DNA from 3 places in the Nonomuraea sp. NPDC004354 genome. Region 2 is predicted to be linked to each of the others. Evidence: predicted binding sites of a transcription regulator. Region 2 holds the regulator's gene; each other region holds the start of a gene.
What was found. Region 2 encodes HrcA, which represses chaperone genes, less so after heat shock. Its sites were predicted from a motif close to TTGGCACTCTCNNNNNGAGAGTGCCAA; they were not measured.
Positions count from the first base shown of each region.

Region 1: the regulator HrcA is predicted to act here: its motif matches at 6,371-6,397, upstream of groL (chaperonin GroEL).
Region 3: the regulator HrcA is predicted to act here: its motif matches at 5,248-5,274, upstream of groES (co-chaperone GroES).

Region 1 is NZ_JBSGDV010000019.1:28,980-38,741, reverse strand. Features, by position in the region: gene ACWENQ_RS36790 (DNA repair helicase XPB) at 38-1,684, shown strand; gene ACWENQ_RS36785 (hypothetical protein) at 1,881-2,183, opposite strand; gene ACWENQ_RS36780 (HelD family protein) at 2,289-4,292, shown strand; gene ACWENQ_RS36775 (hypothetical protein) at 4,322-4,534, opposite strand; gene groL (chaperonin GroEL) at 4,634-6,262, opposite strand; gene ACWENQ_RS36765 (cold-shock protein) at 6,678-6,878, opposite strand; gene ACWENQ_RS36760 (MoaD/ThiS family protein) at 7,291-7,566, opposite strand; gene thrC (threonine synthase) at 7,624-8,856, opposite strand; SAM riboswitch class I at 8,870-9,009, opposite strand; gene ACWENQ_RS36750 (RNA polymerase sigma factor) at 9,069-9,629, opposite strand; gene ACWENQ_RS36745 (alpha,alpha-trehalose-phosphate synthase (UDP-forming)) at 9,653-9,762, shown strand, end outside.
Region 2 is NZ_JBSGDV010000001.1:701,222-710,983, forward strand. Features, by position in the region: gene ACWENQ_RS03275 (hypothetical protein) at 58-366, shown strand; gene ACWENQ_RS03280 (glycoside hydrolase family 18 protein) at 912-2,159, opposite strand; gene hemW (radical SAM family heme chaperone HemW) at 2,285-3,505, shown strand; gene ACWENQ_RS03290 (DUF4870 domain-containing protein) at 4,005-4,868, opposite strand; gene ACWENQ_RS03295 (DUF3097 domain-containing protein) at 4,865-5,671, opposite strand; gene hrcA (heat-inducible transcriptional repressor HrcA) at 5,915-6,919, shown strand; gene dnaJ (molecular chaperone DnaJ) at 6,931-8,067, shown strand; gene ACWENQ_RS03310 (16S rRNA (uracil(1498)-N(3))-methyltransferase) at 8,194-8,925, shown strand; gene ACWENQ_RS03315 (hypothetical protein) at 8,928-9,548, opposite strand; gene ACWENQ_RS03320 (SigE family RNA polymerase sigma factor) at 9,545-9,762, opposite strand, start outside.
Region 3 is NZ_JBSGDV010000013.1:65,197-74,958, forward strand. Features, by position in the region: gene ACWENQ_RS30060 (alpha-mannosidase) at 1-1,311, shown strand, start outside; gene ACWENQ_RS30065 (hypothetical protein) at 1,331-2,911, opposite strand; gene ACWENQ_RS30070 (class I SAM-dependent methyltransferase) at 3,060-4,445, opposite strand; gene ACWENQ_RS30075 (Uma2 family endonuclease) at 4,457-5,080, opposite strand; gene groES (co-chaperone GroES) at 5,364-5,675, shown strand; gene groL (chaperonin GroEL) at 5,827-7,449, shown strand; gene ACWENQ_RS30090 (sigma-70 family RNA polymerase sigma factor) at 8,124-8,762, shown strand; gene ACWENQ_RS30095 (hypothetical protein) at 8,759-8,908, shown strand; gene ACWENQ_RS30100 (DUF5319 domain-containing protein) at 8,869-9,246, opposite strand; gene ACWENQ_RS30105 (helix-turn-helix domain-containing protein) at 9,275-9,762, opposite strand, start outside.

The DNA of each region.
Region 1 (9,762 bases), on a different contig from region 2:
GTGTTGGATATGCGGTAGCCGTACCGACCCCGGAGAGATGCCTGTGAACGACGGCCCACTGATCGTGCAATCCGACAAGACCCTGCTGCTCGAGGTCGACCACGAGCGGGCCGACGAGTGTCGCAAGGCCATCGCGCCGTTCGCCGAGTTGGAGCGCGCGCCCGAGCACGTCCACACCTACCGCGTCACCCCGCTGGCCCTGTGGAACGCGCGGGCCGCCGGCCACGACGCCGAGCAGGTCGTCGACGCCCTCATCGGGTTCAGCCGCTATCCGGTGCCCCACGCGCTGCTGGTCGACGTGGCCGAGACGATGGCCCGCTACGGCAGGCTGCGCCTGGAGAAGGACCCCGCTCACGGCCTGGTGCTGGCCTCGACCGACCGCGCGGTCCTCGAGGAGGTGCTGCGCTCGAAGAAGATCCAGCCGATGCTGGGCGAGCGCATCGGCCAGGACTCGGTCGCCGTCCACCCGAGCGAGCGCGGCAACATCAAGCAGGCGCTGCTCAAGCTCGGCTGGCCGGCCGAGGACCTGGCCGGCTACGTCGACGGCGAGAGCCACCCGATCAAGCTGCGGCAGGACGGCTGGGCGCTGCGCCCCTACCAGCAGGAGGCCGCCGACGCGTTCTGGCACGGCGGCTCGGGCGTGGTCGTGCTGCCCTGCGGCGCCGGCAAGACGATCGTCGGCGCGGCCGCGATGGCCCACGCCGAGGCCACGACGCTGATCCTGGTCACCAACACCGTCTCGGCCCACCAGTGGAAGCAGGAGCTGCTGCGGCGCACCTCGCTGACCGAGGACGAGATCGGCGAGTACTCCGGCAGCAAGAAGGAGATCCGCCCGGTCACCATCGCCACCTACCAGGTGATGACGACCAGGCGGAAGGGCGTCTACGCCCACCTGGAGCTGTTCGACGCGCGCGACTGGGGCCTGATCGTCTACGACGAGGTGCACCTGCTGCCGGCGCCGATCTTCAGGATGACCGCCGACCTTCAGGCCCGGCGCCGCGTCGGGCTCACCGCGACGCTGGTGCGCGAGGACGGCAGGGAGGGCGACGTGTTCTCCCTCATCGGCCCCAAGCGCTACGACGCGCCGTGGAAGGAGATGGAGAACCAGGGCTGGATCGCGCCCGCCGACTGCGTCGAGGTCCGGGTCACACTGTCGGACGAGGAACGCCTGGCCTACGCGATGGCGGAGGCCGAGGAGCGTTACCGGTTCGCCGCGACCACGCCGTCCAAGACGCGGGTGACCGAGGCGCTGGTCCGCCGCCACCTCGGCGAGCAGGTGCTGGTCATCGGCCAGTACATCGACCAGCTCGACGAGCTCGCCGAGCACCTCGGCGCGCCGGTCATCAAGGGCGAGACGCCGATCAAGGAGCGGGAGCGGCTGTTCCAGGCCTTCCGCGACAAGGAGCTCCAGGTGCTGGTGGTCTCCAAGGTGGCCAACTTCTCCATCGACCTGCCGGAGGCGGCCGTCGCCATCCAGGTGTCGGGCACCTTCGGGTCACGGCAGGAGGAGGCGCAGCGGCTCGGCAGGGTGCTGCGGCCGAAGGCCGACGGCGGCGGCGCGCGCTTCTACACGGTGGTCAGCCGCGACACGGTCGACCAGGAGTTCGCCGCGCATCGCCAGCGCTTCCTGGCCGAGCAGGGCTACGCCTACCAGATCATCGACGCCGACGACGTCCACCAGTAAAGGTCTCCACCAGTGAAAAGGCTCGCGCGATGACCGTCGCGCGAGCCGTCCACACCTGGAGCTAGGTCCACGAAACCCCGCGGGCCTTCAACATCGGGCCACCCCCTCACCGGCGACTGCTATCGCGATGCGACATACCCCCATGATCCGTCGAATCCACCGCAGATGCCCGGATTTTTCGGTTTTTGGGGAGGGATTACCGGGCCAGCATCCCGCCGACGAAGAGCACACCCTCGGCGACCACCCAGGCGAGCAGCGCGCCGCCGATCAGTACGGCGAAACGCGCGGGGAACAGCCACGCGCCGACGGTCATGACCGCCGCGACCACCGCGAACAGCCCCGACAGCATCGAGGCGCTGTCGAGACGGTCGGCACACGCCGCGGAGGTCTCACCGTCGGTGCAGAACGCCTCCAGCCCCCACCCGGCATACACCGACAATCCCCACAACGCCGCCAGCAGGAGGCTGGCGACCGTCGGAATGACTGGGGAGATCCTCACGCTGCCTCCTGATTAATCGATTGGAAGCTCCCGAGCCCGGGGGTAAGCTCAACGGTTCGCTGCCTTGTCTACCACCTCCGTTATCGAATGGGGAGGCGCTTTCGCATGCCCGGAAACCAGTTGGCTCCCGACATACCCACCGACGTGCTCGCCGCCGAGCGCGCCCATCTGGCCGAGTCCCGCGCGGCGCTGCGAGCGATGCGCGAGCACGCCCAGTCGCTGTCCGCCGACGCGGCGGGCGACTGGGTCTCGCAGCAGATCCTGCAGTCCCTGCTCGACCAGCGCGTCGCGGCGCTCGCCGACCATCCGGACACCCCCCTGTTCTTCGGCAGGCTCGACCGGGAGGACCACGACGACCTCCCCGGCGTCATCTACGTCGGCCGCCGCCACGTCCACGACGGCACCAGCCGCCCCCTGGTGATCGACTGGCGCGCCCCCGTCTCGGGCGCCTTCTACCAGGCCAGCCCCGCCGACCCGATGGGCGTCGTACGGCGCCGCCGCTTCGGCTACCACGGCGGCGACCTGACCGCCTTCGAGGACGAGCACCTCGAAGACGGCGCCGAGCTCGGCACCTCGAAGATCCTCACCGAGGAGATCGAGCGCCCGCGCACCGGCCCCATGCGCGACATCGTGGCCACCATCCAGCCCGACCAGGACGAGATCGTCCGCGCCGCGCTGACCCAGACCGTCTGCGTCCAGGGTGCCCCCGGCACCGGCAAGACCGCCGTCGGCCTGCACCGGGCCGCCTACCTGCTGTTCACCCACCGCGAGAAGCTCGGCAGGGCCGGCGTCATGATCGTCGGCCCGAACAAGGCCTTCCTGTCCTACATCTCCTCGGTGCTGCCCGCCCTCGGCGAGGTCAAGGTCGACCAGACCACGGTCGCCGAGCTCCTCGGCGACCACGACACCCCCGAAGACCCGCTCGTGGCCGCCGTCAAGGGCGACGCCCGCATGGCCAAGGTGCTCGAGCGCGCGCTCTGGCTGCACATCGTCAAGCCCACCGAGGGCCTCGTCTACACCAGGGGCGCCTACCGCTTCCGCGTCGCCGACCACGAGGTGCGCGAGATGGTGGCCTCGCTGCGCGGCACCACCAGGTACGGCCCCGGCCGCGCCGCCCTCGCCCAGCGGCTGGCACACCAGGTGCTGGTGCGCATGGAGCAGCGCGGCGACTCCCCCGACGACAGGGTCCAGGACGCGGTGGCCCGCTCCAAGCCGGTCAAGCAGCTGGTCGAGGCGGTATGGCCCAAGGTGACGCCCGCCCAGGTGCTCTTCCGCCTGCTCTCGGACGCCGACTTCCTGGCCGCCGCCGCGCGCTCCGACCTGACGGCCGAGGAGCAGCGGACACTGCTGTGGGGCAAGCCGTACCGGTCGTGGAAGTCGGCCAGGTGGTCGGCCGCCGACGCCGCGCTGCTCGACGAGCTCGCCGACCTCGTCGAACGCACCCCCTCCCTCGGCCACCTGGTCGTCGACGAGGCGCAGGACCTGTCGGAGATGCAGCTGCGGGCGCTCGGGCGGCGCTGCCGTACGGGATCGGCCACGGTCCTCGGCGACCTCGCCCAGGGCACCACGCCGTGGTCGACCCGTTCGTGGAGCACCGTGCTGCGACACCTCGGCCAGGACTCCGGCGAGGTCACCGAGCTCACCCTCGGCTTCCGCGTGCCCCGCGAGGTGCTCGACTACGCCGCCCGGTTGCTGCCCTCCATCGCCCCCGACCTGGCCGCCCCCCGCTCCCTCCGCCCCGGCCAGGGCTCGCTGACGGTACGGCAGAGCGGCGAGGTGGTCGAAGCCGTCCGTGACGCGCTCGCCAAGGAGGGCTCGATCGGCGTCATCGTCCCGGACGCCATGGCCGAGGCGGTGTCGCGCTCCCTCGACGGCGTCCCGCACGCCCTGCTCGGGCCCGACTCGACCGAGGAGCACCGGCTCCTGGTCATCCCCGCCACGCTGGCCAAGGGCCTGGAGTACGACCACGTCATCGTCGTGGAGCCGGCGGACATCGTCGAGGCCGAGCCACGCGGTCTGGCCCGGCTGTACGTGGTGCTCACCCGCGCGGTCACCTCGCTGACGGTGCTGCACGCCAAGCCGCTCCCGGCGCAGCTCGCCACCGCCTGACGCGCCACCCGACCAGCCCCGGCCGGCCCTCACGCCCTCTCCGCCACGTCCCGGAGAGGGCACCCTGAGGACCCGCGGAACGCCTCAGCAGGCGATGAGCCGCACCCGGTCACCACACAGGCGTCGACATGATCGGGCATCTGGCGGGCCACCGCTTCGGCCACATAGCCGGAGACGTTGTCGGTGAGCTTCTTCAGTTCGGCCATCTGCTCCGACGGCAGGGTGACGGTGATACGAGTCATGTCGTCCACGTAGTCAGCATGCTGAAAAGCATGCGGCTACGCATGCGAAAAGGGGCGCCACCCGCGAACGGGTGCCGCCCCTTTCAGCTTGGGCAGGACTTAGAAGTCCATGTCCCCGCCGCCGGGCATGCCCGCCGGAGCAGCCGGGGTCTTCTCCGGCTTCTCGGCGATGACCGCCTCGGTGGTCAGGAACAGCGCCGCGATGGAAGCGGCGTTCTGCAGCGCCGACCGCGTCACCTTGGCCGGGTCGAGGATGCCCGCCTCGAACATGTTGACGTACTCGCCCGACGCGGCGTTGAGGCCCTCACCCGGGGTGAGGTTGCGCACGCGCTCGACCACGACGCCGCCCTCGAGGCCGGCGTTGACCGCGATCTGCTTCAGCGGCTCCTCCAGCGCCTTGCGGACGATCGCCGCACCGGTGGCCTCGTCACCCTGGAGCTCGAGCTTGTCGAACGCCTTGGTGCCGGCCTGCAGCAGGGCCACGCCACCGCCGGGGACGATGCCCTCCTCGACGGCCGCCTTCGCGTTGCGGACGGCGTCCTCGATGCGGTGCTTGCGCTCCTTGAGCTCGACCTCGGTCGCGGCACCGGCCTTGATGACGGCGACACCACCGGCGAGCTTGGCCAGGCGCTCCTGGAGCTTCTCGCGGTCGTAGTCGGAGTCGGTGCGCTCGATCTCGGCGCGGATCTCGTTGACCCGGCCGGCGATCTGCTCGGGGTCACCGGCGCCGTCGACGATGGTGGTCTCGTCCTTGGTGACGACGACCTTGCGGGCGCGGCCGAGCAGGTCGAGGGTGGCGGACTCGAGCTTGAGGCCGACCTCCTCGGAGACGACCTGGCCACCGGTCAGGGTGGCGATGTCGCCCAGCATGGCCTTGCGGCGGTCACCGAAGCCGGGAGCCTTGACGGCGACCGACTTGAACAGGCCGCGGATCTTGTTGACGACCAGGGTGGCCAGGGCCTCGCCCTCGATGTCCTCAGCGATGATCAGCAGCGGCTTGCCGGCCTGCACGACCTTGTCGAGCAGCGGCAGCAGGTCCTTGTTGGCCGAGACCTTGGAGTTGACGATGAGGATGTAGGGGTCCTCGAGGACCGCCTCCATGCGCTCGGGGTCGGTCACGAAGTAACCGGAGACGTAGCCCTTGTCGAAGCGCATACCCTCGGTGAGCTCGAGCTCGAGGCCGAAGGTGTTGCTCTCCTCGACGGTGATGACGCCTTCCTTGCCGACCTTGTCCATCGCCTCGGCGATGAGGTTGCCGATCTCGGCGTCGCCGGCGGAGATGGAGGCGGTGGAGGCGATCTGCTCCTTGGTCTCCACGTCCTTGGCCAGCTTGGAGAGCTCCTCGCTGACGCGCTCGACGGCGGCCTCGATGCCCTTCTTCAGGGACATCGGGTTGGCGCCGGCGGCGACGTTGCGCAGGCCCTCGCGTACCAGCGCCTGGGCGAGCACGGTGGCGGTGGTGGTGCCGTCACCCGCGACGTCGTCCGTCTTCTTGGCGACTTCCTTGACCAGCTCGGCGCCGATCTTCTCCCACGGGTCCTCGAGCTCGATCTCCTTGGCGATGGAGACACCATCGTTGGTGATCGTGGGAGCGCCCCACTTCTTCTCCAGCACGACGTTGCGGCCCTTGGGGCCGAGGGTCACCTTGACGGCGTCGGCGAGCTGGTTCATACCGCGCTCGAGACCGCGCCGGGCGTCCTCGTCAAACGCGATCATCTTGGCTGCCATAAGGCTAGACCTCCCAGATGCAGGGTGGCTTGCAGCGGACCGAGCCGACGCCCGCGACGGCATGGGCCCGACTCCATTCGGCGGACCCCATCGTCTCGATCCCAGTGTCTGGCACTCTCATAACCAGAGTGCCAACGAACTGTTTAGCACTCTACCCTGCCGAGTGCAAGCGAGGCGCGCTTTCGCCCAGGTCAACCCCGCACGCGGGTCGTCGCGGAGAACGCTTCGCGATCATCGCCGCTTTCGTCACGCGGCCACGCGGAGCCGTCCGCCCCCTGCCCCATGGCTCCAGAGTACGACGGGCAGGCCCGATCGGCTGACGCGGACCGGACCTGCCCGGATCGACGAAAAGGACATGACAGATCCGCACGGACTGCGCCGCCGTGTGAGCTGCCGGTGCCTTGATGGTTCTGGTTCAGACAGTCCTGACGGATTCCGCCTGGGGACCCTTCTGGCCCTGGGTTATCTCGAACTCGACCCGCTGGCCCTGCTCGAGTGCCCGATAGCCGTCCATCAAGATCGCTGAGTAATGGACGAATACATCCTTACCACCGTCTACCGCGATGAAGCCGTAGCCCTTGTCCGCGTTGAACCACTTGACGGTGCCCTGCGCCACTTCCGACTCCTCTTACTGGGCTCCGGACCCCGCCCATTCACTCGCGGGATCCGCGATCGCCACGACTTATGGGGAAATCAGCCGGACGATCGCCCTCGACCATACCTGTGGCATGCCGTAGAACAACAGAGTCAATCGCCAAACTCGTTCTCGGTGTTCGTGACGGGCATTCTTGTAGTGGCCTAAAGGTTAGTCAAATATTCCATCTTCCGATGAAGAAACCCTCTCACCTGGCATGGACAACCTGCGACTTTCGGCCAGGACACCGCCACGGAAGGGTGTCCGCGCCGCCACACCGGGCCACTCTCGAGACAGGGCCCGCGATTGCCGCCACACCACTCAGAAAACGGTCAAAAGTCACGAAAACGCCCGCGAGGCAATCCTCGCGGGCGTCCGTGAAGCCGGAATACGGTCAGCCGCCGGCCACGGCCGGGATGATGGAGATCTGCACTCCCTCGGGAGTGGCGCTCTCGAGGCCGTCGACAAAACGGACGTCCTCTTCGCCGACATAAACGTTGACAAAACGGCGAATCTTGCCCGATTCATCCAAAATGCGCGCGCCGATACCCGGGTAGTCGGCGTCGAGCTTCTGCAGCACCTCGCGAAGGGTGGCACCCTCGCCGCTCACCTCGGAGCTGCCGCCGGTGTACGTGCGCAGAATGGTGGGGATCCGCACCGAAACGCTCATGACTAGTACCTTTCCTTTCAGACAGCCCAGACAGCCCAGACAGCCCAGACAGACAGCTCAGACAGCCGCGCGGAACGCGTCGAGGGACGGCCTGATCACGGCCGTGGGCGTGGCGTCGTCCGCGATCGCGTCGAGCGTCTTGAGCCCGTCACCGGTGTTGAGCACCACGGTGGTCAGCGCGGGGTCGAGCTGACCCGTCTCGACGAGCTTCTTCAGCACGCCCACCGTCACGCCGCCCGCGGTCTCGGCGAAGACGCCCTCCGTGGAGGCCAGCAGCTTGATGGCCGACACCACCTCGGCGTCGGTGACGTCCTCGACGGCCCCGCCGGTACGGCGCGCGATGTCGAGCACGTACGGCCCGTCGGCCGGGTTGCCGATGGCCAGCGACTTGGCGATGGTGTCCGGCTTGACCGGCTGGACCACGTCGTGGCCCGCCTTGAAGGCCGTGGACACCGGCGAGCAGCCGAGCGCCTGGGCCCCGAAGATCTTGTAAGGGGTGTCCTCGACCAGGCCGAGCGCGATCAGCTCCTTGAAGCCCTTGTCGATCTTGGTGAGCTGCGACCCGGAGGCCACCGGGATGACGATCTGGTCGGGCAGCCGCCACCCGAGCTGCTCGGCGATCTCGTAGGCCAGGGTCTTGGAGCCCTCGGCGTAGTAGGGCCGCAGGTTGACGTTGACGAAGCCCCACTTGTCGCCGAGCGGGTCGCCGATGAGCTCGGAGCAGAAGCGGTTGACCTCGTCGTAGGTGCCCTGGATGCCGACCAGCTTGCCGCCGAAGACCCGGGCCATGGCGATCTTCGCCTGCTCCAGGTCCGCGGGGATGAAGACGCACGCCTCGAACCCCGCCCTGGCGGCGGCCGCGGTCACCGCGCCCGCCAGGTTGCCGGTGGAGGAGCACGACAGCGTGTGGAAGCCGAAGTTGCGCGCCGCCTCGACGGCGATGGCGACCACCCGGTCCTTGAAGGAGTGGGTGGGGTTGCCCGAGTCGTCCTTCACGTACAGGTCGCGCAGGCCCAGGACCTTGCCGAGGTTGGTGGCCTGGACGAGCTTCGTCCAGCCGGGGTTCATGTTCTGCTTGCCGGCCACGTCGACGGGGACCGGCAGCAGCGAGCGGTAGCGCCAGATGTTCGCGGGTCCTGCCTCGATGTCGGCGCGGGAGACCGACCCGAAGGAGTAGGCCACCTCGAGCGGGCCGAAACACTCCAGACACGCGAAGCTGGGGCCGAGGTCGTAGCGTGCGCCGCACTCGCGGCAGGACAGAGCGACAGCAGGACCGAAGTCAAGCGACATGAAGCGAGGCCTTCCCTCATCTTCGTCTGCGACCACCTTGGCCACAGACCGGAATTGGCACCTGTCCCGGCCGGCCTCGTCACTTCACGAGCTCAGTCCGGGAGGGTTGCCGGGGCTTCGCAGGGCCGGTCCCTCCACCCCTCTGGATGAGCAATATGGAGTTATGCGAATCACCATACCCGGCCATGCTCACGACATGACCGACCGTCTCACTAACTGAGACGATACGTATCACCCAGCGCGGCCTGGACGTACTTGCGCGCCTGGTGGATCCGCGACTTGGCGGTGCCGAGCGGGATGCCGAGCTGCTCGGCCACCTCGTTGTAGTCGAGCTGGACGATGTCGCGCAGCACCAGCGCCTGGGCCAGGTCGGGCTTGTCGGCCTCCAGCGCCTCCATGGCGTCGAGCAGGTCGAGCCGCGAACCCGCGATGACGCTCACCCGGCGCACGTCGGGCTTCTGGACGGGCAGTTCGTCCGAGGTCTGCTCGGCGGCCCTGCGCTTCAGCGACCGATAGGTGGTGCGCGCGCAGTTGGCCGTCACGATGTGCAGCCAGGTGCTGAACCTGGCCCTGCCCTCGAAACGCCCGATGTTGCGGGCCACCGCGAGCAGGGTGTCCTGGCACGCCTCCTCGGCGTCCTGGTGGTAGGGCAGGATGCGGGCGCAGTGGCGCAGCACGTCGGGCTCGATCCGCTTCAGGAGCTCGCCAAGCGCGCGATGGTCGCCGCCCGCGGCGGAACGGGCCAGTTCCTCGGTTAGCTCATCTAGGGCCATAGCGAGATCCTATGTTCGGGGTCATGGTGGATGTTGTGAACAGCGTTCTTGTGGCTTCCAACCGTGGGCCTGTCTCCTTCACCCTCTCCGACGACGGCGAGCTGACCATGAAGCGTGGCGGCGGCGGCCTGGT
Region 2 (9,762 bases):
CGGTGCGGTGCCGTAGCTTCTTCTCGGATCGAACACATGTCCGACTGTGGAGGTGGCATGGACGGCGACATCGTCGAGTCCGAGCGGTTCGTCAAGGCCGCCGTGCTGGGTGTGGCGGTGGCCGAGGAGACCCGGCGGCTGTTGCGGCTGCATTTCACGCCGAGCGAGGTGGGCTCCGACGGAAGAGTGCACGTCGAGGTGCCGTATCCCGACTCGGCGGTGGTGGAGGCGGTGCTCGACGTGGCGGCCGAGTGTTTCGGGGAGAAGGGGTCCTCGGTCGAGGAGATGCGGCAGGCCGCGCTGGACAGCCTGTTACAGCTGGCCGGGTTCGACGAGGAGTCGCCGTTGCACCGGCGGGCCTGCTGACCTCGCCTCCCCGGTTCCTACCCGGCAACGCCGTACGCCGGCGGGGCTTCTGACTCCTTCCCGGTTCCGCCCGGCAACGCCGTACGACCGTGTGCGAGGGCGCTCCTCCTTGGCGCGAGAACGCGGGAAGGGGAGAAGGAAGCCGGGTCGGGAGGCAAGGGTTCCCGCCGTACGGGAGCCGGGCCGGGAAGCGAGGGCTTCCGCCGTACGGGAGCCGGGCCGGGAGGCGAGGGCTTCCGCCGTACGGGAGTCGGGCCGGGAAGCGAGGGCTTCCGCCGTACGGGAGTCGGGCCGGGAGGCAAGGGTTCCCGCCGTACGGGAGCCGGGCCGGGAAGCGAGGGCTTCCGCCGTACGGGAGCGAGGCCGTCGGGGGAAGTGCAAGAGTCGCGAGGTCGGGGTGGGGGGTGCGCTCGGGGAAGAGGTGCGGGGCCCGGTCGGTGGAAGGGCTGGTCCTGGGGAACGGGGGAGCGGGGTCGTGGGGACGGTGCGAACCCCTGCGCCGTCCCCACGAGACAGCCCCCGAAGCGCCTACCGTGTCGGCGACGTCACCGGAGCACCTGGTACAGCGCCGAGGTGAGCGAAGCCTTGGCGTCGTCCTGGTCGATGGACCACATCATCGACCCGCCCAACCCCTTGAGCCGGATGTAGGCGGCCTTCTGCGTCATCACCGCGGGATCGTCGTACGACCAGAACTCGTTGCCGTCGTACAGCCACACGGTGCCGGTGCGCAGGTCCCGGTACCGCTTGCCGGGCTTGCTCGCGAGGTCCTTGTAGTCCTCGCTGCCCGCTGCCCACTTGCCGGGCGCGGGTCCCGAGGCGGGTTGGTAGAGGCCGTCGCCGCCCGCGGTGACGCCGGTCCAGCCCTGCCCGTAGGCGGGCACGCCGACGACGATCTTCCGGGCGGGCGCACCGCGCGACAGGTAGTCCCGCACGGTCTGGTCGACGCTGTACCGCACGGGGTTCGGGTCGCGCCGGTCGGTGAGGAGGTTGCCGTTGTGCCCGGTCCGCGACTCCCACGAGCCGCGCAGGTCGTACCCCTGGACGGTGGCGAAGTCGAGCAGCCTGAACACCTTGCGCACCTCGAACCCGGCGTCGATCTTCGCCGCCGATGCCGGCAGGAACGCGGTGAGCTCGGCGGAGCGGGAGTGCGCGGCCATCCGCGACCTGAGTTCGGCCAGGAACAGCGTGAAGTTGCGCTTGTCCTCGGGCCTGGTCACGTTGCCCGGAGCGCCTTCGGAGCCCGGCCACTCCCAGTCGAGGTCGAGACCGTCGAACACACCGGCGCCCGCGCCCGGTTCGAGGCCCGGCAGGTCGCCCTTCAGCCACATGTCGACGCAGGAGGTGGCCAGCTTGGCGCGCGACTCGGGGGTGAGGACGGCGTCGGAGAAGTAGCGGGAGCCCGTCCACCCGCCGAGGGAGAGGAGCACGCGCAGCTTCGGGTGCTTGGCCTTGAGCTTGCGCAGCTGGTTGAGGTTGCCGTTGAGCGCCTGGCCGGGCGCGTCGGCGACGCCGTCCACGCTCTGCTCGGCGGGGACTGGGCGCTGCCAGTCGGCCCAGGGGTCGGCCGAGACGCAGGTGCCGTCCGCGCCGACGAAGCCGAAGGCGTAGTTGATGTGGGTCAGCTTGGCGGCGGCGCCGCTGGTGTCCATGTCCTTGACGTGGAAGTTCCTGCCGTAGACGCCCCACTGGATGAAGTAGGCGACCCGCTTGAACCCGCCGCGGGCCTCGGCGGGCAGCGCCACCGCCGTGAGGCCCAGGACTAAGGAGGAAAGGAGGACGAGGACTCTCTTCACAGGCGTCTCCAGTCGGTTAACTTATAGGAAACTTTCCTTTAAGTTGACCCGGATCGTAGGCCGGTGCGATCGGCGCGTCAATGGGGTGGGCCAGGGTGGTGCGCGGGGCACGGCAGACTGGAAGCGTGCCATCCACCCTTCCCGACGGCGACCCCGCGCCCGCGTCAGGCGAACTGCCCGCGAGCGCGCTGAACGGCCTGGGCGAGCGCCCCTTCGGCTTCTACGTCCACGTCCCCTTCTGCGTGACGCGCTGCGGCTACTGCGACTTCAACACCTACACCGCCGCCGAACTGGGCCCGGGTGCCTCACACCGCGACTACGCCGACACCGCCATCGAGGAGGTACGGCTGGCCCGCCGCGTCCTCGGCGACGCCGACCTGCCCGTCGAGACCGTCTTCTTCGGCGGCGGCACGCCCACCCTGCTCCCCGCGGCGGACCTGGCCAGGATCCTGCGCGCGATCGACGAGGAGTTCGGCCTGGCCGCCGGCGCCGAGGTGACGACCGAGGCCAACCCCGAGTCCGTCGACCCCGCCTACCTGGAACGGCTGCGCGAGGGCGGCTTCAACCGGGTCAGCTTCGGCATGCAGAGCGCCAGGGAGCACGTGCTGAAGATCCTCGACCGGCACCACACCCCCGGACGGGCGGCGCAGGCCGTCCAGGAGGCGAAGCGGGCCGGGTTCGACCACGTGAACCTCGACCTGATCTACAGCACCCCCGGAGAGAGCGACGACGACTGGCGGGCCTCGCTGCGGGCGGCGATCGAGGCCGAGCCCGACCACGTGTCGGCCTACTCGCTCATCGTCGAGGAGGGCACCAGGCTGGCGGCCAGGATCAGGCGCGGCGAGCTGCCGATGCCCGACGACGACGTGGCCGCCGACCGCTACGTCATCGCCGACGAGATGCTGTCGGAGGCGGGCTTCGCCTGGTACGAGGTGTCGAACTGGGCCACCTCCGACGCGGGCCGGTGCCGGCACAACCTGCTCTACTGGACCGGCGGCGACTGGTGGGCGGTCGGGCCCGGCGCGCACAGCCACGTGGGCGGCACCCGCTGGTGGAACGTCAAGCACCCGGCCGCCTACGCCCAGCGCCTGGCCGCGGGCACCTCGCCGGCGCACGCGCGGGAGGTGCTCGGCGCTGACGACCGCGAGGTGGAGCGGCTGATGCTGGAGTTGCGGCTGGCCTCCGGCTATCCGCTGGCCGACGTGGCCGCGAACACCCGTACGGCCGTGGCCAGAGCGATGGGCGACGGGCTGCTGGAGACCGAGCCCTTCAAGGCGGGTCGCATGGTGCTCACCCTGCGGGGCCGGCTGCTGGCCGACGCCCTGATCCGCGACCTGACCATGTGACTCGCGCGGCGAGCCCGCGTCACACGCCATCCGTGCCGGCGAGCTCGCGCCGCACGCCATCCGTACCGGCGGGTGACGGCCGGGTCCGCGCCGCATGCCTTCCGTGCCGGCGGGGGAGCGGCCGGGTGCGCGTCGCATGCCTTGCGTGTCGGCGGGGGGGCGGCCGGGTCCACGCTGCATGCCTTCCATGCCAGCGGGGGAGCGGCCGGGTGCGCGTCGCATGCCTTCCGTGCCGGCGGGGGACGGCCGGGTCTGCGCGGTCCAGGTCGGTCGGTCAGGTGCGGGTGGTCGAAACCGGTCTGGTGCGGGCGGTGCCGGGTGGTCGAGGTGGGTCTGGTGCGGGTGGTGCCGGGCGGTTGATGCCGGTCGGATACCGCGCGCCGGTTCGGGCCGGTTGCGACCGGCCCGTGGAGCAGGCTCGGAAGCCCGTGTGAGGACGAGAAGGCCCCACCGGACACCGACGCCTGCCCACCCGGTCGCCGAGGAGCCCGGCGCACCCTCAGCTGACGAAGTTGATGTTGACGGGATAGCGGTACTTGTCGCCCCGGTTCGCCGCCATGGCCGCCATGATCGCGAAGATCAGCGAGGCGATCCACAGCACGAACATCAGCAGGAAGCCGATCAGCAGGAACGCCAGCACGATGGAGACGATGTACCCGATGAACACGGTGATCTGGAAGTTGAGCGCCTGCGCCGACTGGTCGCGGACGTAGGGGGACTCGTCACGCTTGACCAAGTAGAGGATCAGCGGGCCGACGAAGCCGGTGAGGATGCCGAGCAGGTGGGCGAGCATCGCCATGCTGGTGTCGTCGCTGCCGGGCCGCGGGCCGAACTGGCCGGGCACGTGCGGCGGGCGCGGGTAGCCGGGAGGGCCGTATCCGGGCGAGCCGTAGCCGGGCGGCTGGCCGTAACCCTGGGACGGGCCGTGGCCGGGCGAAGGGCCGTAACCCTGGGGCGGGCCGTAACTCTGGGCGGAGCCGTAACCCTGGGAGGGGTCGTAACCCTGGGCGGAGCCGTAACCCTGCGAGGGGTCGTGACCGCCTGAAGGGGTGCCGTGACCCTGGGGTGCGCTGTAACCGCCGGGCGGCGGGCTGTACCCACCGGAAGGCTGGCCGTAAGCGCCGGGCGGCGGGCCGTACCCGCCGGAAGGCTGGCCGTAAGCGCCGGGCGGCTGGGCGTGCCCGCCGGAGGGCTGGCCATACCCGCCGGAGGGCTGGCCGTGGCCGCCCGCCTGGTCGTGACCCTGGGGAAGGCCGTGACCCTCCGAGGGCGGGCCGCCGGGCTGCGGGCCGGAGCCCGGCAGGTCGGAACGTTCGACGCGTCTGGTGGCGTCGCCGTCCGGCTGCGGATGGTTCTCGCTCATGATGTCTCCGTCACGAAGTCGATCAGCTCTTCGACCCGGCCGAGCAGTGACGGCTCGAGGTCGGCATAGGTGGACACGGCGCCGAGGATCCTGCGCCACGCGTCGGCCGGTTCGAGTCCCCAGCCCAGCGCGGCGATCACGCCCTCCTTCCACGGTAGTCCGCGCGGCACCTCCGGCCACGCGGGGATGCGCAGCACGGACGGCTTGACCGCCTGCCAGATGTCGACGAAGGGGTGCCCGACGACCAGCACGTGCGGGGAGGTGACCTGGGCGGCGATGCGGCTCTCCTTCGAGCCGGGAACCAGGTGGTCGACCAGCACGCCGAGCCTGCGCCCCGGTTCCGGCGCGAACTCGGCCACGATGGCGGGCAGGTCGTCCACGCCCTCGAGGTACTCCACGACCACGCCCTCGACCCGCAGGTCGTGACCCCAGATCTTCTCCACGAGCGCGGCGTCGTGCACGCCCTCGACGTAGATGCGGCTCTCCCGCGCGACCCTGGCCCGCAGCCCCTCGACGGCGATCGAGCCGGAGGCGCTGCGCCGGGGACCGGCGGGGGCGGCGGCGGGCCGTACCAGGGTCACGGGCCTGCCCTCCAGCAGGAACGCGGCGGGCGCCAGCGGGAACAGCCGGCGCTTGCCGAAGCGGTCCTCGAGCGTGACCGCCTCCTTGTCGCAGGCCACCACCGCGCCGCAGAACCCGCTGTCGGCGTCCTCCACGACCAGGTCGCGTTCGGCCGGCACGACCGGGATCTTCCCCTTGCCGGGGCGCCGCCAGTTCCCCGCAAGGACGTCACGCTCGTACATGGGGGGACCGTAGCAAATCGCCGTGTCGCAGCGGCGCGCGACGAGAAGGACGCCAGGGCCCCTCTTCGGGGTACCGCCAGGGGGGCGGTGGAACGTCGGTCATGGACAGTATTGTCGGCGTACGGCTTGCGGCCGGCTTGACTCCGCGTGTTATCGCACCTTGTGGGCGAGAGCCGTACACTTGGCACTCGGGAACACAGAGTGCTAGACCTGTCGTTCCTCAACAGGCAGGGAGGTGAGCACGTGCTCGATGATCGGAAGCTTGCGGTGCTCCGCGCCATTGTCGAGGACTACGTGTCCACCAACGAACCGGTGGGCTCGAAGGCGCTGGCCGAGCGCCACAACCTGAACGTCTCCCCGGCCACGGTCAGGAACGACATGGCGGCGCTGGAGGAGCAGGGCTACATCGCCCAGCCCCACACCAGCGCCGGACGGGTGCCGACGGACAAGGGCTACCGGCTCTTCGTGGACAGGCTGTCGCAGATCAAGCCGCTCTCGGCCGCCGAGCGCAGGGCGATCGAGACGTTCCTCGCCGGTGCGGTCGACCTCGACGACGTGGTCACCCGCACGGTCCGGTTGCTGGCGCAGCTGACCAGACAGGTGGCGGTGGTGCAGTACCCGACGCTGTCGCAGTCGACGGTCCGTCATCTGGAGCTGGTCCCGCTGACCGACAGGCGGGTGATGTTCGTGCTGATCACGAACACCGGCCGGGTCGAGCAGCGCGTCATCGAGCTACCCGAGCCCATCGAGGAGTCGAGGGTCGCGCACCTGCGCGCGGTGCTCAACGCGTGCCTCGACGGCTGCGGGCTCAACAAGGTGCCCGAGCAGGTCGCCGACCTGCCCGAGCGGCTGGCGGTCGAGGACCGGCCGGCGGCGGCGACGATCCTGTCGGTGCTGCTGGAGACCCTGGTCGACCGCCACGACGAGAAGATCGTCTTCGCCGGGGCGGCCAACCTGGCGGGCGCCGACTTCACCACGGGCCTGCGCGACGTGCTCGAGGCGCTGGAGGAGCAGGTCGTGCTCATGCGCCTGCTCGGCGAGACTTCCGACATGCCGACCACGCTCACCGTCAGGATCGGCTCGGAGAACCCCTACACAGGACTGCGTGGCACCTCCCTCGTCGCCACCGGGTACGGTTCCGGGGCCCGCCTCGGCGTGCTCGGTCCCACCCGGATGGACTACCCCGTGACGATGGGCGCTGTACGCGCGGTGGCCCGCTACGTCAGCCAGATCCTGGCTGCATCATAAGAGGTCGATAAGTGGCAAACGACTACTACGGCACCCTCGGGGTGCGCCGTGACGCCAGTCAGGACGAGATCAAGAAGGCGTATCGTCGGCTGGCGCGCGAGCTGCACCCCGATGTGAACCCCGATCCGGCGACCCAGGAGCGCTTCAAGGAGATCACGCAGGCCTACGAGGTCCTGTCCGATCCCAACAAGCGCCAGATGTACGACCTGGGCGCCGACCCCTTCGCGAGCGCGGGCGCGGGTGCCGGAGCCGGCGGATTCGGCGCAGGCTTCCCCTTCAGCGACATCATGGACGCCTTCTTCGGCACGGCGGGCGGCGCCCGAGGCCCCCGCTCGCGCGCCAGGAGAGGGCGCAACGCGACCATCAGGGTCGAGCTCGACCTGCGCGAGGCGGCGTTCGGCACCACCAGGGAGCTCAACGTCGACACGGCCGTGCTGTGCGAGGTGTGCTCCGGTTCGGGCGCCGCTCCCGGCACGCATCCCGACACCTGTGACATGTGTCAGGGGCGCGGTGAGATCTCCCAGGTCACCAGGTCGTTCCTGGGCCAGGTCATGACCTCGCGGCCGTGCCCCCAGTGCGGCGGCTTCGGCTCGATCATCCGCCACCCCTGCCAGGAGTGCTCGGGCGACGGCCGGGTCCGCACCCGCCGTACGATCAAGGTGCGCATCCCCGCGGGCGTCGAGGACGGCACCCACATCCAGCTGGCCGGCGAGGGCGAGGTCGGTCCCGGCGGCGGCCCTCCCGGAGACCTGTTCCTGGAGATCGTCGAGAAGCCGCACGAGATCTTCGAGCGGCGCGGCGACGACCTCCACTGCACCGTCCAGATCCCGATGACCGCGGCGGCCCTCGGCACGTCGCTGACGGTGGAGACGCTCGACGGCGCCGAGGAGATCGACGTCCGGCCGGGCACCCAGTCGGGCCAGGTCATCACCATGTACGGCAGGGGCGTCCAGCGCCTGAACGAGACGGGCCGCGGCGACCTGCTGATCCACGTCAACGTGGAGACGCCCACCCGCCTCGACCAGGCGCAGGAGGACCTGCTGCGCGAGCTGTCCAAGCTGCGCGGTGAGGAGCGTCCGCCGGGCAAGTTCGCTCCCGGCCAGCAGGGGTTCTTCTCCCGGCTGAGAGACGCCTTCAACGGCCGTTAGTCCACCGTCCGGTACGGCAGGCCGGCTCGGCCCCACCGCGGTCACGCGGCCGGGGCCCGTCCATCACGCTGCTCCAGCGGGACTCCGGCCGGCCGCCGTAACGTCGCCCGCCCAGGGGAGGCTCCTGTGACCGTGCCCGTGTTCCTCGCCGACGCGGCCGATCTCGGCCGCGCGCAGTTCGTTCTCGGCGGCCCCGAAGGGCGGCACGCGGCAGCCGTGCGGCGTATCCGGGCGGGCGAGCGGATCGACCTGACCGACGGGGCGGGCGCGGTCGCCGAGTGTGTGGCCGTCGAGGTGCTCAAGGACGGCCTGCGGGTGGAGGTCCTGCGCCGTTTCGAGGTTCCCGCGCCGTCGCCGCGGCTGGTCGTGGTGCAGGGGCTGCCGAAGGGCGACAGGGGCGAGTTGGCGGTGGAGATGATGACCGAGGCGGGCGTCGACGTGATAGTCCCCTGGTCGGCGGCGCGCAGCGTCACGCAGTGGAAGGGCGAGCGGGCGGCCAAGTCGCTGGCGAAGTGGCAGGCGACGGCCAGGGAGGCGGGCAAGCAGGCCCGCAGGTTCCACGCCGCCCAGGTGACGCCGCAGCACTCGACGGCCCAGGTGGCCGAGCTGCTGGCCGGGGCCGCGCTGGCGCTGGTGCTGCACGAGGAGGCGGAGGAGGGGCTGGCGAGCGTCGAACTGCCGGTGGCCGGCGACATCGTGCTCGTGGTGGGGCCCGAGGGCGGGATCTCAGAGGACGAGCTCGACAGGTTCACGGCGGCGAAGGCCGTGCCGGTGCTGCTCGGGCCGACGGTGCTGCGCACCTCCACGGCGGGGGTCGCGGCGGCCGCCGTCGTGCAGGCGCGTACGGGGCGCTGGTGATGCTAGGGGCTGGACAGCGGGGTGGCGATCTCGCTCGGTGAGGGCGCGGGGTCCTCGGGCGAGCACTGCTCGGCGCTGCAGTCGGGGTTGTCGGGGTTCTGGGTCGTCTCTGACGGCGTGGCCGACGGGGTCGGCGTCGGGGTGGCGTCGAGACACTCCTCCGCACGCGGCTGCGCGCTTTCCTTGGCGCACGGCGTCGGGGTGGGGGTCGGCGTCGGGGTCTTCTTGACCGGGGCGTGCGTCTCGGAGGTCTCGGTGGCCGGTGAGTGGGTCACGGGAGGCGGCGGGACGGCGGGCTGGGTGCGCCGCGTCGGCGGCAGCTTGGCCGGCGGGCGGGTGGTCGAGGAGTTGTCGGGGGGCAGCTCGGTGCCGTTGTCGACGGGGACCGCGGGGACGATCACCATGTTGCGGAGGTCGGGGACGACCATCACGATCGTCCCCGCCACGAGAACCGCGCCCGCCGCCGCGGCGCCCGCCCGCCACCAGAACAGTCCCCGCAGCCCGCGCCTTTCGATGCGGGCGCGGATGATCTCCAAGCCCTCGGGAGACGGCACGACCGCGTCCGCCTCCGCGCGCAGCACCCGGCGCAGGATCTCGCCGTGCTCGTCGGGTGGCAGGGTCATGACATCTTCTCCAGAACGGAACGCAGGGCCGCCATGCCGCGAGCCGTGTGGCTCTTGACGGCGCCCTTGCTGATGCCCATGGCATGGGCGATCTCGGCCTCGGACAGGTCACCGTAATAACGAAGAACGAGCGCCTCTCTCTGTCGCGCGGGCAGGGCCCGCAGTGCCTCGATGACGGCCGAGCGTTCAAGCTCGCCGATCGCGCCGTTCTCGG
Region 3 (9,762 bases), on a different contig from region 2:
ATCTGGAAGACGGTGCTGCTGCACCAGTTCCACGACATCCTGCCCGGCTCGTCCATCGCCTGGGTGCACCGCGAGGCCGAGCGGACCTACGCGCAGGTCGCCGCCGAGCTGGAGGCGATCATCGACGCCGCCCAGCGCGCCCTGGCCGGCGACCCCGCCGCGGGCACGTCGCTGCTGTTCAACTCCGCCCCGCACGCCCGCCGCGGCGTCGCGGCCGGTGCCGCCGGCACCCCCCTCACCGGCGCCGACACCGTCCTGCGCCCCCGGGACGCGGGCGGATACGTCCTCGACAACGGCCTGCTCCGCGTCGAGATCGACGAGCGGGGCCTGGTCCGCTCGGTCTACGACCTGACCGCCGGACGGGAGACCGTCGCGCCGGGCCATGCGGCGAACCTGCTGCAGATCCACCCCGACTTCCCCAACATGTGGGACGCCTGGGACGTGGACGAGTTCTACCGCAACACCGTCACCGACCTGGTCGACGCCGACGAGGTGGCGCCGGGCGCCGCTCCCGGCTCGGTCGAGGTGGCCCGCTCGTTCGGCCGGTCGACGGTGCGGCAGGTGCTCAGCCTGCCGTCCGGCGCCAGGCGGCTCGACATCCACACCGAGGTCGACTGGCACGAGACCGAGAAGTTCCTCAAGCTGGCCTTCCCGCTGGACGTGCACGCCGAGCGCTACGCCTCCGAGAGCCAGTACGGCCACGCCTACCGCGCCACCCACACCAACACGAGCTGGGAGGCGGCCAAGTTCGAGGCGTGCAACCACCGCTTCGTCCACCTGGAGGAGCCCGGCTGGGGAGTGGCCGTGGTCAACGACTCCACCTACGGCCACGACGTGACCCGCACGGTGCGCGCCGCCGACTCCGGCACGACCACCACCCTCAGGGTCTCGCTGCTGCGCGCGCCGCGCTTCCCCGACCCCGAGACCGACCAGGGCGTGCACCGGTTCCGTCACGCGCTCGTGCCCGGCGCGACGATCGGCGACGCGGTGCGCGAGGGCTACTTCGTCAACCTGCCCGAACGGACGGTCCCCGGCGACGCCGAGGTGGCGCCGCTGGTCGCGATCGACGACGACGCGGTCGTCGTGACCGCCGTCAAGCTGGCCGACGACGGGAGCGGCGACGTGATCGTGCGCTTCCACGAGGCGCGCGGCGGCAGGGCGCGGGCGACGCTGACCGCGGGCTTCCCTGTCACCGGCGTCACGGCGACGGACCTGCTGGAGCGGCCTCTCGCGGAACGGCAGCACGAAGGGGGCGCGGTGCCCCTGACGCTGCGGCCGTTCGAACTGGTCACCCTGCGACTGAGCCGGTAGGGCCCGTGGGCTCGATCGTCTAGTCCTTGGGGTTGCGGCTGGGCCGCAGGAGTGCCTCGGCCAGCGCGAGCATGGTCTCCTCCAGCGCGCCCAGCCGCTTGGTCAGGTCGCTCGTGGCGGGCTCGACGATGCCCGAGACGCTCTCGGCGAGCTCGGCCCGGTCGGGCCTGGCCGCGACGGCGTCGGTGAGGGCGGCGGCCGCGGTGGTCAGCCGCTCGTCGATCGCCTCCAGGCGCTTGACGTGCTCCGTCGTCTGGCTGTCGAGCAACTCGCCGACCCGCTCGCCGATGCCGAGCGTGACGGGCAGCTGGCCCACCCGCTGGTTGACCGCCTCCACCCGGTCGTCGATGGCCTCCAGGTGCTCGCCGGCCTTCTCGGCGGCGCTGGACATGCCGGTGAGCGTGGCGTCGATGCCGTCGAAGCGACCGACGACGCGCTCCTCGACCTCGGCCAGCCGCTCGTCGAGCGTGTCGAGGTGGGAGTCGAGGTCGTTGAACCGGCCCTCGGTGCGGGTGGCGGTCTCGGCGAGGTGGTTGGCCGCGCCGGCCATGCGCTCGTCGAGCGTGGTGAACCGGCCGTCGACCCGCCCGTCGAGCCCGTCGAAGCGGTCGTCGTGGCGGCCCAGGTGGCCGTCGAGCGCGCCCAGGCGCTGGTCGACGCCGGACAGGCGGGAGTCGAGCCCGCCCAGACGGGCGTCGACGCCGGACAGGCGGGTGTCGATGTCGGCCAGGCACTCGTCGGCGGTCTCGATGCGCCCGTCGACGGTGGTCAGCCGGTTGTCGACGGCGATGAGCCGGCCGTCGGCCCGGTCGATCCTGCTGTCGACACCGTCGAGGCGGCCCGTCAGGCGGGTCTCGGTGGCGTCGACCCTGGCGCCGACCTCCTCGATGGCGGCCGAGAGCAGCTCGGTGGAGGCGGCCAGCGACCCGTCGACCGCCTTGAGCTTCGTCTCGACCATCTCCGGCAGGCCCTTCACGCCGCTCTCGATGCGGTCGGTGCGGCTGGTGAGCTCGGCCATCGACTTGTCGAGGCGGGTGAAACGGTTGGCGGCGGCGTCCATGCTGGCGCTGAGCTGGCCGAGCTTGCCGGCGAAGTCGCCGAGGCGCTTGGCGATGCCGTCGGTGCTGGCGATGACCGACTCGATCCGCTTGAGCGCCTCGTCGAGGGTCTCGCTGACGGTGCTGATGTCGGCCCACAGGCTGGGCAGTTCCGCCACCGGCTTGACCCGCTCGCCGACGGACTCGACCCGGGCCTCGATGCCGCCCACCTGCTCGCCGACGGCGTCGACGTGGTCGCGTACCGCCTCCACGTGCTGGGCCAGGCCCTCAGCCCAGGACGGCGGCCTGGTGGTGATGTCGTCGAGGCGGCCGCTCACGGTCTCGAGCGTGCCGGTCAGCCCGCCGAGCTCGCGCTCGCGGACCTCCCGCAGCAGCCACTCCATGCCCTCAAGGCGCTGGCGGATCTCGTCGAGCACCGCGCCCTGCGTGCGCTGCTCGTAGACGTGGTCCTGCGCGGCCCGCGCGAGCAGCTCGCGCATCCTGTCGGAGATGGCGGTCTGGCTGCCTGCCTGGAGAAGGGTGGTGTGGTTGGAGTGATCCACCGAAAGCTCCTTCACTCGCCGACGTCTGCCGCGCAGCGGTGGGTAATCGTTAGGGGTGAACTCTCGCCCGGCCACCTTAGTAGCTCGATCAAGATCTTTCGGTGTCGACTTTAAAAGATCGTGATTGTCGATGTATCGCCCTGATTTGTCATTTACCCAGTTCGGGAGGGGTGCAGATAAGCACGGAAGGGCGGTCGGAGATTCGGGTCAGAATGACCACCGCGGATATGTTTCCGGACAGTCGCAAATCACTGCGCAACCGTTCGATGTCGACCGCCGAGGCGCGTTTCTTGATGGTCACGTTTCCGACATTGCGCGCGCGAAGTGCGGCTCTCAGTTTTTTCACCGAGAACGGCATCACTTCATTCACCTCGTACCTGGACGCCCAGACGGTGTCGACGAGATCGTCACCGGTGATGTAGGCGATCAACGGGTCGGCCAGGCGCCCGTTGACCATGGCGGCCACCTCGGCGACCAGATGCGCGCGGATGGCGGCGCCGTCCGGCTCGTAGACGTAGCGCCCCACCGGGCCGACGGGGGCCTGCGCGCCCGTGGGGGTGAGCGTGCCGCCCTCGGGCAGCAACGTGGCCCTCCTGCCGAACTCCGCGGCGCCCGCCGCCGCCTCGCCGATCCGGGCTCGGGGTACGGCCCGCCCACCCGCGTCCGTCCCCGCCTGGCCCGCGTCCGTCCCCGCTTGACCCACGGATGTCGCTGCCTGGCCCGCGTCCACGGCCATGCCGGACAGGGCGCCCGTCCAGATGGCGGCCTCCTTGACCTCGCCCTTGAACGAGACCCACTCGGCCTCGGCGCCCGGCGGGACGAACTCGTAGGGGATCCCCGGCGCCACCTTCAGGCACGCCGCCGGTGCCCGCTCGAGCAGGTCGAGGATGACCGGCCAGGTGGGGGAGTAGGCGTTCGGGTCGAAGGTCCGCCCCTTCGCGGTACGGCGGGCGGGATCGGCGAACAGGACGTCGTAGGCGGCCGGGTCCACGGAGGCGGCGTCAGCCGTACGGACCGTGACCCTGTCGGACAGCCCCAGCGCGTCGGCGTTGGCCAGCGCGACGGAGACGGTCAGGGGGTCGGTGTCGACGGCGTCCACCTCGCAGCCGGCGCGCGCCAGCGCGACGAGGTCGCCGCCGATGCCGCTGCAGACGTCGACCACCCGCAGGCGCGAGCCGGGCCGGGGTGGTGCCCCCTGGGGCGTGGTGGGGATCTCGTGCGGAGACGCGGGAGCGGCGGGCCTGGCGGTGAGGAGGGCGATCCGGCGGGCACGGTGCTCGGCGACCTCGCGGCGGGTGGCCTGCTCGACCCCGTGCGGAGTGAAGTACATCAGCGCCGCGTCGTCGCCGAACTTCGCCCTGCCCCGCTCCCGCAGCTTCGCCTGGGTGAGGGCGGCGGAGGTGAGGGCGGCGTCGTAGGTCCTGCGCAGCCTGGTCGCGGCCACGACGGGGTCCCCGCTCGCCAGTTCGACGGCCTCGGCGAGGGCCTTCTGGCCGCGAGGTGTCAGGAGTGCGAGGAAGGCGTCGTGGTCCACGCCATACGACGTTAGTGCAGGGCGTCGAGCGTGATGTCGATGGGGAAGGGGACGGAGACGGCGAGCCGGTCGCGGTGGATGCCGGTGGCGACGTAGGCGCCGACGACCTCGTCGAGCTCGTAGGTGTGGATGACGGGCTTGCTGTTCTCGTCCTTCACGATCCAGAAGTGCTCGATGCCGGCCGCGGCGTAGATGCCGGGCTTGACGTGGTTGTCACGATGCTCCGACTCCGGCGAGACCACCTCCACCACCAGGTGGACCTCACGGGGTGTGTAGGCCGTGCGGTCCAGGTCGGCCGCGACGGAGGCGTCGATCACGACGAGATCGGGGCAGGGGCGCTGGCGGGGCGCGATGGTGACGTCCATCTGGGCCGCGATTCCGCGGTCCAGAGGGGCCTGGCCTTCGAGAGCCGCGGCGAGGCGGCGAATGACGAGATCGTGGAAGCGTCTCTGGGGGGACATGAGGAGGAGGGCTCCATCGACGAGTTCGACATGCTTGAAGAGATCCGGTTCGCCATGGGGCCCGTCCTCGGGGAGCAGGTCCAGGTCGTCGGCCGTCCACCCGCCCTCCGGTGGCAACGGCCAGTTGGCGAGGACGTGGCGCACGTCATCCATCGTGCTGGTCACGTCACGCATCGTAGCGTCGTCGTCACCGCCGTTTCTGGTCGTCACGTGGTCCAGTGTTCCCCCTTTCGCGGCTCCGTGTCGTCCGGGAGGGGAGTTTTCCGGCGCCCGAGTATCGCTCTGAGCTGAGCAGAGCGGTTCGTGTTGACGGGCAAGGCCTGCTTGCATACTGTTTCGTGTTGGCACTCTCCCCTTGAGAGTGCCAACGTGCGACGAGGCAGGTCTGACACCCGCGACGGCAGGCCCAGCTGGTCGCCTCTTCTAGATCATCCAAATCTGAAGGGGAGGTCCGATCGTGACGACCGCCACTAAGGTTCCCGTTAAGCCGCTCGGCGACCGCATTGTGGTCCAGCCGCTTGAGGCCGAGCAGACCACCGCTTCCGGCCTGGTCATCCCGGACACCGCCAAGGAGAAGCCGCAGGAGGGCAAGGTCCTCGCGGTGGGCCCGGGCAACTGGGACGAGGACGGCGAGAAGCGCATCCCGCTCGACGTCAGCGAGGGCGACATCGTCCTCTACAGCAAGTACGGCGGCACGGAGGTCAAGTACGGCGGCGAGGAGTACCTCGTGCTCTCCGCCCGTGACGTTCTCGCCATCATCGAGAAGTAAGCCGTGAGAAAGCCCCGGGCCCGCCAAGTGCCCGGGGCTTTCACCGCCAACGGACGTGCCTGATGGACCGCCATCTGCCCGACGCGTCGGCTGAGGCAGGCGACGGCGGCCCTCGTACGTCTCCGGATGGGACGCTGAGAGGACTTTTCCCATGCCGAAGATCCTGGAGTTCGAAGAGGACGCGCGGCGCGCGCTTGAGCGCGGCGTCAACGCCCTCGCGGACGCAGTGAAGGTGACCCTGGGCCCGCGCGGCCGCAACGTGGTCATCGACAAGAAGTTCGGGGCGCCGACCATCACCAACGACGGCGTCACCATCGCTCGCGAGGTCGAGCTCGAGGCGCCGTACGAGAACCTCGGCGCCCAGCTCGCCAAGGAAGTGGCGACCAAGACCAACGACATCGCCGGTGACGGCACCACCACGGCGACCGTCCTCGCCCAGGCGATGGTCCGCGAGGGCCTGCGCAACGTGGCCGCGGGCGCTTCCCCGCTGTCGCTCAAGCGCGGCATCGACCAGGCCGCCAAGGCCGTCAGCGACAAGCTGCTGGCCTCCGCGCGCCCTGTCGAGGACAAGAAGGAGATCGCCAATGTCGCGACGATCTCCGCTCAGGACGCCAAGATCGGCGAGCTGATCGCCGAGGCGTTCGACAAGGTGGGCAAGGACGGTGTCATCACCGTCGAAGAGTCCAACGCCATGGGCATGGAGCTCGAGTTCACCGAGGGCCTGCAGTTCGACAAGGGCTACCTGTCGGCCTACATGGTCACCGACCCCGAGCGCATGGAAGCGGTCCTCGAGGACCCGTACATCCTGATCCACCAGGGCAAGATCGCTTCGATCGCCGACTTCCTGCCGCTGCTGGAGAAGGTCGCCCAGACCAAGAAGGCGCTGCTGGTCATCGCCGAGGACGTCGAGGGCGAGGCCCTGGCCGTCCTGGTGACCAACAAGATCCGCGGCACCTTCACCTCGGTGGCCGTCAAGGCCCCCGGCTTCGGTGACCGCCGCAAGGCCATGCTGCAGGACATCGCGATCCTGACCGCCGGCCAGGTCGTCAGCGAGGAGATCGGCCTCAAGCTCGACCAGGTCGGCCTCGAGGTGCTCGGCACCGCCCGCCGTGTCGTCGTCACCAAGGACGCCACCACGATCGTGGACGGTGCCGGTGACGCGCAGGCGATCGAGGACCGCGTCAAGGAGATCAAGCTCGCCATCGAGCAGTCCGACTCCGACTGGGACCGTGAGAAGCTCCAGGAGCGCCTCGCGAAGCTGTCCGGCGGCGTCTGCGTGCTGCGCGTCGGCGCGGCCACCGAGGTGGAGCTCAAGGAGAAGAAGCACCGCCTCGAGGACGCGATCTCCGCGACCCGCGCCGCGATCGAGGAGGGCATCGTCTCCGGCGGTGGCTCCGCGCTCATCCACGTCTCCAAGGACCTGGACGACCTCGGTCTGTCCGGCGACGAGGCGACCGGTGTGGGCGTCGTCCGCCGCGCGCTGATCGAGCCGGCCCGCTGGATCGCCGAGAACGCCGGTCTCGAGGGCTACGTCGTCACCCACAAGGTCTCCGAGATGTCCGCGGGTCACGGCCTCAACGCCGCGACCGGCGAGTACGGCGACCTGGTGGCGCAGGGCGTCATCGACCCCGTGAAGGTGACGCGCTCGGCCGTCCAGAACGCCGCGTCCATCGCGGGCATGTTGCTCACGACCGAGGCTCTCGTGGTGGACAAGCCCGAGGAGGAGGCCCCGGCCGCCGGTGGTCACGGCCACGGTCACGGCCACGGCCACTGACCTGCGTCGACCTGAGGTCCGCGTCCCGTCCCGGGGCGCGGACCTTTCGCATTCCTGGGACGATCCGCCCCTGCCAGGCGACGTGACGCCCCCGGGGCGGCAGTCCCTTGCCGCACGGTGAGGGCCGCTCCGGGGTGGCAGTCTCCCGTACGGCAAGGCGGTCCTTGTGCGAGGGCCGCTCCGGGGTGACGGTCCCCGTACGGCAAGCCCCCCACGTCCACCGTGGGCACGGGCCGGGGTCCGTCCTGCCACGCCACTCCAGCGGGACGGGGCGGGCCGCCGTTACGTCACGCCCCCTGAACCGACGTCCTGAACCGCGCACAGAAGGCGGAAGGGGCCACGCCGAGGCGGGAACGCCCGCCGCAACGACCCGTCCTCGCAGGTGGGTGGTCATGCGGTTTCGGCGGTGGGGTGGTGACGGAGAGTTCGCGGAAAGGCGATGGGTGGGCGAGTGCGAAGTTGTCCGGAAAGGAAACTATTTCGCGGTAAACCGAACACGTTCGTAAAGCGTCCCCCCGCCTGACGTGTTTCCTGCATTTCAGCTAATGGCCTGAAATATCGTCACACACCCAAACCCTTAGTGTGGCGGACCGATTACGCCGCGTTATCGTCGCTTCAATGTGACCAATCCGTAGCCGTTCGCTATGACGACAGGCACGATCAGTGCGGGCATCATGCCTAACGTGAGCGAGGGAAGCGTCGCCGACGCCAAAATTGGGGTAAGGCTTGCGTCGAGACTTCCGGCACGAGCGGACGAGTCCGACCTTCGGGAACTGACGAGCCTCGCCGTCCAGGGGGATCGCACCGCGATCGAATCTCTGCTCGGGGAGCTCCGTCCCATGGTGGTGCGCTATTGCCGTGCGCGACTGGGGAGGGTTTCCGGGCAATATCACATCGCCGATGACGTGGCGCAGGAAGTCTGCATCGCCGTGCTGTCCGCGCTGCCCCGCTACCGTGACATGGGCCGGCCGTTCGCCTCCTTCGTGTTCGGGATCGCCTCCCACAAGGTGGCCGACGCGCTGCGCAGTTCGGTGCGCTCCGCCGTACCGACGCAGGATCTGCCCGACGGGCCCGACGAGGGGCCGGGGCCGGAGGAGACGGTCGTCCGCTACATCGAGGTGGAGCACGCCCGCAGGCTGCTGTCGCGGCTGCCGGACAACCAGCGCGAGCTGCTGCTGTTGCGGGTGGTGTCGGGGCTGTCGGCCGAGGAGACAGGTAATGTACTCGGCATGACACCAGGTGCGGTGAGGGTCGCCCAGCATCGGGCGCTGGCCAGGCTCCGGCAGATGGCCGAGCTGGAGTCGATCGCTTGACCGAAGAAGAAAGCGACGCGCTCCTCGACGCGTTGTCACGGGGCGAGCCGCCGCCCGTCGGTGATCCGGCCGCCGCGCTGCTCGCGGCGCTGCTGGAGGACGTCGGTCAGCGTCGCTCTTCGGTGTCGATGACGCCGTCGACGTAGCCTCTGGCGTACTCCCAGCTGACGTAGTCGGACGGGTCCGGATGGAAGGCCGGCTCGTGCACCTGCGGCTGGCCGTTCTCGATCATCTGGCGGAGATTGCCGCGCAGCAGGTCCCAGTCGAAGAAGTGCTGTTCGGAGCATTCTGGGCAGTCGAGGACCAGGCCCAGCACTCCCTGCGGCTCCAGCAGGGAGCGGAAGACCTCGACGTCGGCCAGGTCGGTGATGGCCTCGTCGCGCTCGGCAGCGGTCAGCGGCTCGGCGTCGTCGAGATCGCCCAGGGCCGAGCTGGGATCGTTCGGGTCGTCCGCGAACGGGTCCGGTGGCACATCTTCCAACACCTTCCCACCATAAGACCGATGGGGTCCTTCAGGTGAGCCATCCTCGTCGCGCGGCCTCCACGCCCGCGTGAAAACGTGACTGGGCGCCCAGCTCGGCTATGGCGTCGGCGAACCTGGCGCGGACGGTGCGGACGGACACCCCGAGATGGCGCGCGATGGAGTCGTCGCACATGCCCTGCGCGGCCAGCCGCAGCACCTGCACCATGCCGTCGCCCTTGCGTCCCCAGGGCAGTGGTACGGCCCGCGCCCACAGCTCCTCGAACAGCGAGTGCAGCACCCCCACCACGATCGGCGCCCGGACGACGTAGAAGTTGTAGGCGTGGTCGGGCAGGTTGCCGCCCCACGTGGCGGGCAGCCCCGCCACCCCGGGCCCCGCGGTCATGAACCAGCTCGGCACCCGGTCGAGCGTGCGGACCTGGCCTCCGCTGGCCAGTAAGCGGGTCAGCTGGTCGCGCACGCCCGGCAGCGTGAGCGTCGAGACCGGGATGACCGCGCGCAGCGACAGCAGCTCGCGCT